Regions from separate parts of the Bradyrhizobium sp. AZCC 1577 genome, predicted to be linked through region 1. Evidence: riboswitches for the same ligand, from Rfam matches in the RefSeq annotation. Region 1 holds a riboswitch; the other holds the start of a gene.
The links. A riboswitch is a leader RNA that binds a small molecule or an ion and turns the genes downstream of it on or off. The one in region 1 is predicted to bind cobalamin.
Positions count from the first base shown of each region.

Region 2: linked by a shared signal. The riboswitch ahead of V1278_RS05190 (TonB-dependent receptor) and the one ahead of metE (5-methyltetrahydropteroyltriglutamate--homocysteine S-methyltransferase) in region 1 are both predicted to bind cobalamin.

Region 1 covers NZ_JAZHRQ010000001.1:1,584,259-1,587,647, reverse strand. Annotated here, with positions in the region: gene V1278_RS07395 (ribonucleoside-diphosphate reductase subunit alpha) at 1-570, opposite strand, end outside; cobalamin riboswitch at 686-905, opposite strand; cobalamin riboswitch at 1,038-1,251, shown strand; gene metE (5-methyltetrahydropteroyltriglutamate--homocysteine S-methyltransferase) at 1,365-3,389, shown strand, end outside.
Region 2 covers NZ_JAZHRQ010000001.1:1,129,110-1,132,498, reverse strand. Annotated here, with positions in the region: gene V1278_RS05200 (ABC transporter ATP-binding protein) at 1-391, opposite strand, end outside; gene V1278_RS05195 (FecCD family ABC transporter permease) at 388-1,431, opposite strand; cobalamin riboswitch at 1,566-1,765, shown strand; gene V1278_RS05190 (TonB-dependent receptor) at 1,879-3,389, shown strand, end outside.

The sequences.
Region 1 (3,389 bases):
GCGCTGCGTCTCGGCGAGCACCGCCGTGGCGCCGACTCCCTCGAGACCGGCGCAGGCTTCTTCGATGATCAGCGTCAGCCGCGCGATATCGAGCGGGACCTGCGCGCCGCTGGCCAGCGTGACACGTAACGAGGGCTTCCCCGATGGCTGGGCGGCCTTGGCCACGTCCTGTCCGGCGCGCTGGCGCGTGCGTTCCTCGCGATAGAGCACATAAGCGCGCGCGACCTTGTGGTGCTCGCTGCGCATCAGGGCGAGTTCGACCTGGTCCTGCACGTCCTCGATATGGAAGGTGCGGCCCTCGCTCATCCGGCGCGACAGCGCGCCGACGACGTCCGAGGTCAGTTGCTCGACGATTTCATGCACCCGGCGGGAGGCCGCCGCGCCATGTCCCTCGACCGCCAGAAACGCCTTGGTCATCGCGACCGAAATCTTGCTCGCGTCGAATTTCGAAACCGTGCCGTTGCGGCGAATCACCTGCATCGGCGGCTGCGATTCCGAGGCGGCAAGCGATTCGGGGCGCAGTCGGATGAATGGAGCGACGTTGGCTTCGCGATCGGGAGAGAGTGACATCAAGAGACCCCGTGATGGTGTTGGGGCCGGATGTCGGAGAAGACGCTGCTTCAAATGCTCGGCGAGAAACGCCGGCATGAGTCCGCAAGCGCCGCCGGGACACCCCGCCCGTGGACGTTTTTTCGGTGTCGCGGCAGGTCTCCTGGCTCGCAGGTCGCCGTCGTTCCCGTGTCTTCCCAATGCGATGCCGCATCAGTGACGTAAGATTCGGAAACAACTCACTGCTTACAGTTGCGGGGGCAGCGCCGGATTTTCGCGGCAAATACGCGATACACCGGCTTCCCTCTTAGCCACCATGTGTTGGGTCATGGCGGACCGTGACGGCTATATCTGGTGCGATTTGAACGAACGTGTCAATGGGGGAGCGGGCGATGTGCAAGAATTTCGGCGACGGAACCCCGCGGCTGTGAACAACGATGACAACGCGCCGGTGAATGTCGCCGAGTTGACGCGCCTGCCGCGTTGCCGATAAGTGGACCCGTCGTGGTTCTTCGGGAGACGTTCTTCCGAAGCTAAGAGGGAAGCCGGTGCGGCCGAAAAGCCAAAGCCGGAGCTGCCCCCGCAACTGTAAGCGGCGAGCCGCTGTCCAACAAAGTCACTGAGACCTCGCAAGGTTTCGGGAAGGCCGGACAGCAGCACTGACCCGCGAGCCAGGAGACCTGCCTCGACAACATACACGTCCTCGGGCGGGGTGTCCCGGTGGTGCGGTTGCGATTTTCCGCGCGCGCTCTGCCGTTCGCGAAAATCCAGACGTGTCACTTCGGCCTTTGCCCCCAACTTTTGGGGTTAAGCCAATGTCTACTTCCAATGCTACTTCTTCCAAAGCTACGTCTACTTCCACCATCTCCACTTCTTCGCTTCCCGTTGCCTCCCTCGGCGCGCCGCGCATCGGTCCGCGCCGCGAGCTGAAATTCGCTTTGGAAAGTTTCTGGTCGGGCGCAACCGACGAGAAGGCGCTGATCGAAACCGGCGTCGGGCTTCGCGCCGCCAACTGGGCGCGCCAGAAAAAACTCGGCGTTAGCGTGATCCCGTCGAACGATTTCTCGTTCTACGACCACGTGCTCGACACATCAGTGATGGTCGGCGCAATCCCGGAGATCTATCGCTGGAACGGCGGGCCGGTCCCGCTTGCGACTTACTTCGCGATGGCCCGCGGCGCGCAAGGCAAGCCGCATGAGGCGAGTTGCGGGCATGCCGGTCACGGACATGACGATGCGCACGGCGTGCCGGCGCTCGAGATGACAAAATGGTTCGATACCAACTACCACTACATGGTGCCCGAACTGACGAAGGATCAGAAATTCATCCTCGCCTCGCGCAAGCCGATCGAGGAGTACGAGGAAGCCAAGGCGCTGGGCTATCAAACCCGCCCCGTGCTGGTCGGCCCCGTCACGTTTCTCAAACTCGCCAAGAGCAAGGATGCCGGCTTCAATCCGCTGTCCCTGCTTGATCGCTTGCTGCCGGTTTACATCGAGGTGCTGCGCGAACTTGCCTACCGGGGCGCGGAATGGGTGCAGATCGACGAGCCGTGTCTCGTGCTCGATCTCGATATCGTCGCCCAGCAGGCGTTGCATCATGCCTATGCGGAGATCGCGAGCGGCGTGCCGCAGCTCAAGATCATGCTGACGACCTATTTCGGCGCACTCGGCGCCAACCGCGACACCGCGCTATCCCTGCCCGTCGCCGGCCTGCATCTCGACCTCGTGCGCGCGCCGGAGCAGATCAACGACCTCGCCGGAGTTCCTGATAACCGCGTGCTGTCGCTCGGAATCATCGATGGCCGTAACATCTGGCGCGCGGATTTGAGCCGGCTTCTCGACCGGCTCGAGCCCGCAATCGCCAAACTCGGCAAGCATCGTGTGCAGATCGCCCCCTCCTGCTCGCTGCTGCACGTCCCGATCGATCTGGCGCTGGAGACCGGGCTCGATCCCGAAATCAAGAGCTGGCTCGCGTTTTCGGTGCAGAAGCTCGAGGAACTGGCCACGCTCGGAACGGCACTCGCCGATGGCCGCAGAACAGTCGAAGCCAACCTGAACGCATCGGACCAGGCGGCGACCTCCCGCAAGGCCTCGCCGCGCATTCACGATGCGAAGGTCGCGGCACGCGTTGCCGGCATCAATGAACCGATGCGCTTCCGCTCCAGCATCTTCGCTGAACGCGCCACCGTTCAGCGCGAGCGCTTCAATCTGCCGGCGTTCCCGACCACCACCATCGGCTCGTTCCCGCAAACCGCCGACGTCAGGAATGCTCGCTCCGCTCACGCCAGGGGCGCCCTCACGGACGAAGCCTATAAGCTCTATCTGCAGAATCAGACCGCCCGCACCGTGCGCTGGCAGGAAAATATCGGGCTCGACGTTCTCGTGCATGGCGAGTTCGAGCGCAACGACATGGTGCAGTATTTCGGCGAACAGCTCGCAGGCTTTGCCTTCACTACGCACGGCTGGGTGCAATCCTACGGATCGCGCTACGTTCGCCCGCCTGTGCTATTCGGCGACGTCTCGCGCCCAAAGCCGATGACGGTCGAGTGGTGGCAATATGCCCAGTCGCTGACGAAAAAGCCGATGAAGGCGATGCTCACGGGGCCCGTCACCATTCTGAACTGGTCGTTTGTCCGCGACGACATTCCGCGCAGCGAAGCCTGCCGGCAGATCGCGCTCGCGATCCGCGACGAGGTCGCCGATCTCGAAGCCGCCGGCGCTGGCATGATCCAGATCGACGAGGCCGCGCTGCGGGAGGGCCTGCCGCTGCGCAAGTCCGAATGGAAGGTTTATCTCGACTGGGCCGTCGACGCCTTCCGCCTCTGTTCGTCCGGCGTGCGC
Region 2 (3,389 bases), 460 kb from region 1:
CGACCGCCTGCATCGCGCGCAGCACGGCCTCGGCGTCCTTTGGCGACAGCCGCGCCGGATCGGTTGCGCCATGCGGGTAGCGGCCGAGCGCCACGATATCGCGCGCCGGCAGCGGCCAATGCACGAGATGCCCCTGCGGCAGATAACCGAAGCGTTTGGCGCGCTCGCGGAGCGGCAGCGAGGCCAGCGCATCGCCGCCGACCGCGATCTCGCCTTCGGAGGGGATTAGGCCGGCCAGCGCTCGCAACAACGTCGTCTTGCCGGCGCCGTTCGGGCCGACCAGCGCCACCAGGTGTCCGGCCGACAGCGCCAGCGAAACGTCCTTCAGCACGACGCGGCCGGCAAGCCGCACGCCGATCCCCGTTGCGGTCAGTAGCGCCGCCTCGCTCATGCGACGCCTCCACCGAGCGCGCGGCGTTCGCGCATGATCAGATAGAGGAAGAACGGTACGCCGATGATCGAGGTCAGCACGCCGACCTTGATGTCCGACGTCGAGGGAATGATGCGCACCGCGATGTCCGCCGCCAGCAGCAGCGCCGAGCCGGCGAGTGCGCTCGGGACCAGCAGACGCCCGGGGTCATGGCCGATCAGGGGCCGCATCAGATGCGGCGCAACCAGGCCGATGAAACCGATGGTGCCGGTGACGGCGACCGCGCCGCCGACGCCGAGCGCGACGCCCGAAATCACGAACAGCCGCAGACGCCCCACATCGACGCCAAGGCTCTGCGCGGTTTCCTCGCCCAGGCTCAGCGCCCGAAAGGCATGGCGCTGGCTGAACAGCATCAGGGCGCCGGCAATGATGAAGGGAAATGCCAGCATTACATGCTGAAAGCTACGATCCTCCAGCGAGCCGAGCAGCCAGAATGCGATCTCCAGCACCAAGAAGGGATTGCTGGAGAGGTTCATCACCAGCGCGGTGGCAGCGCCTGCAAAGCTCGAAATCGCCAGTCCCGACAGAATGAGGATCAGCAGCCCGGCGTTGCGGCCGGCAATCGAGAGCAGCACGAACACCGACGCGAATGCTGCGACGATCGCCGCGACCGGGAGCGCATAGGAGCGCACGTCGGCGAGCCCGAGCGCAATCACCAGCACGGCGCCGAACGCGGCCGATTGCGGCGCGCCGAACAGCGAGGGCGAGGCCAGCGGATTGCGGAGCAAGCCCTGCAGCGACGCGCCCGACAGCCCGAGAATGGCGCCGATCGCCAGCGCCAGCAGCGTCCGCGGCAGGCGGATTTCCCGCACGATCACCTGCGCCACCTCGCTGCCGCCGCCGAACAGCGCTTCCGCCACCGCAAGCGGCGACAGCCGCACCGGACCGATACCGAGCGAGATCAGCATCAAGAGCACCACGAGGGCAGCAAGCGCTGCCGTCGTGCCGATCCGCCGGCGCGCGGCTTCCTCATTGGTCACGGTTACGGCCTCAACACTCATCGATCGTCCTAAAGCAGGTTTACCCGCCCCGGTACAGGTGGCGGGCAGGCGTGCTCATGCGGCAAAAATAGCGCACTCGTCCAGTGAGGATCGCCGGACGCCCCGGGGCGCATTGACTCGGACTTTGACAAACTTCTACCATAGTTCCCGACGGTTCCCGTTTTGGGGATCAAAAGGGAATGCGGTGCGGGGAAATCCCCCAATTCCGCGGCTGCCCCCGCAACTGTAAGCGGCGAATCCTTCGTCATAAGCCACTGGGCATCTCGGTCCTGGGAAGGCGACGATGGGGTAACGACCCGCGAGCCAGGAGACCTGCCGTCAGCCGTGGTCACACGCGAAGATGTCGGTCGGGGAGTACAGACATTAGCTTCACCTGAGTTGCTGAAAGCACATGGTGAGACTTGGTTCGCTGTGACGTGCCACTGACGTCATACCGAGGTCCAAGTCATGTCTTTCACCAACACAGCCACGCGGCGCCGCCGCTTTTGGCTCACCAGCAGCTTCCTGATACCCATCTCGCTTGGCATTTCCGGCGCACAGGCGCAGCAAACGGCGCCCGAGCAACTGCCACCGATCGAGGTAACCTCGCCCACTGACGCGAACCGGACCCGCGCCAAACCGACCTACGATGAAAGATCGACCTCGCGCCGCATCGTGCCCGCGGCTGCGCCGTTGACCGGCACGCGACCTGCGGCGGGGACCGGCTCGAACGTCGCATCGCAAAGCGCCCCGCAAGGCGCGGGCGCAGGCGGCGGACGGCAGTTCTCCGGCATCGTCGGCACGGCGTCGACCGTTATTACCGCCGAAGAGATCGCGCATTCGCCCGCACAAACGTTGCAGGAAATCATCGCGCAAACGCCGGGCGTGCAACTGACTAGCCTGTTTGGCGGCGTCAACGGCGCCAAGACCAGCGTCGACCTCCGCGGTTTCGGCGCTTTCGCGACCTCAAATACCCTGGTGCTCATCAACGGCCGAAGGCTCAACGACATCGACATGGCCGGCGTCGATTTTTCGACCATTCCGCGCGATTCGATCGAGCGGATTGAAATCACCCGCGGCAACAGTGGCGCGGTACTGTATGGCGACAACGCGGTCGGCGGTGTCATCAATATCGTCCTGAAGAACGGCGTCGGCGGCCCACCAGTCGCCATTCGAAGCGAGGCCGGCGTCGGCTCGTTCAATCAACGACTTGCGAATCTCTCGGCCACGACCAATTACGGACCGTGGTCGACATCGTTCTATGGCAACGCAATCAAGTCCGACGGCTATCGGGAAAACAATGCGCTCGACCAGCGCAACGGGGTCGGCAATCTCAATTACTCCACGCCCGACCTCAAGGCCTTTCTCACGGTGACCGGTGACGACCAAAAGCTCGGATTCCCCGGCGGCCGCTTCGTCGATCCCTCGATCGGTCTCAACGAACTGGTCACGAACCGCCGGGGCGCCGCCACGCCGTTCGATTACGGCAATCAGCAGGGCGCCAGCGCCACCGCCGGTTTCACAAAAACGCTGTGGAACGGCGCCGAACTCATCGTCGACGGCGGCGTGCGGAAGAAGGATACGCAAAGCGGTTTCTTCGGTGCGGTACCGTTTGCTTCGCCGCTGCCGAGCTTCTCCTCGACCTATAACGATGCGGCACTGCAGACCTGGTCGATCACGCCGCGACTGAGTGTCAAGAACTCGATACTCGGGATGCCCTCACAGATCCTGACCGGCATCGATTATTACGATGCGACGTTCAACCAGGAACGCGGGGCGTTCAAAGGCCTTCCGCCCACCCACATCTACGATCTGTCGCAACAGTCGGTGGCGGGCTATTGGCAGCAGACCGTCGGTCTGCTGCCGACGACGGATTTCTCCTACGGCGCCAGGATTCAAAATACCAGCCTGAGTGCCCGGGATCGGTACGACCCCAACGCGCCCGGTTGCGCCATGTTCTTTAACTGCAGCGCTCAGGC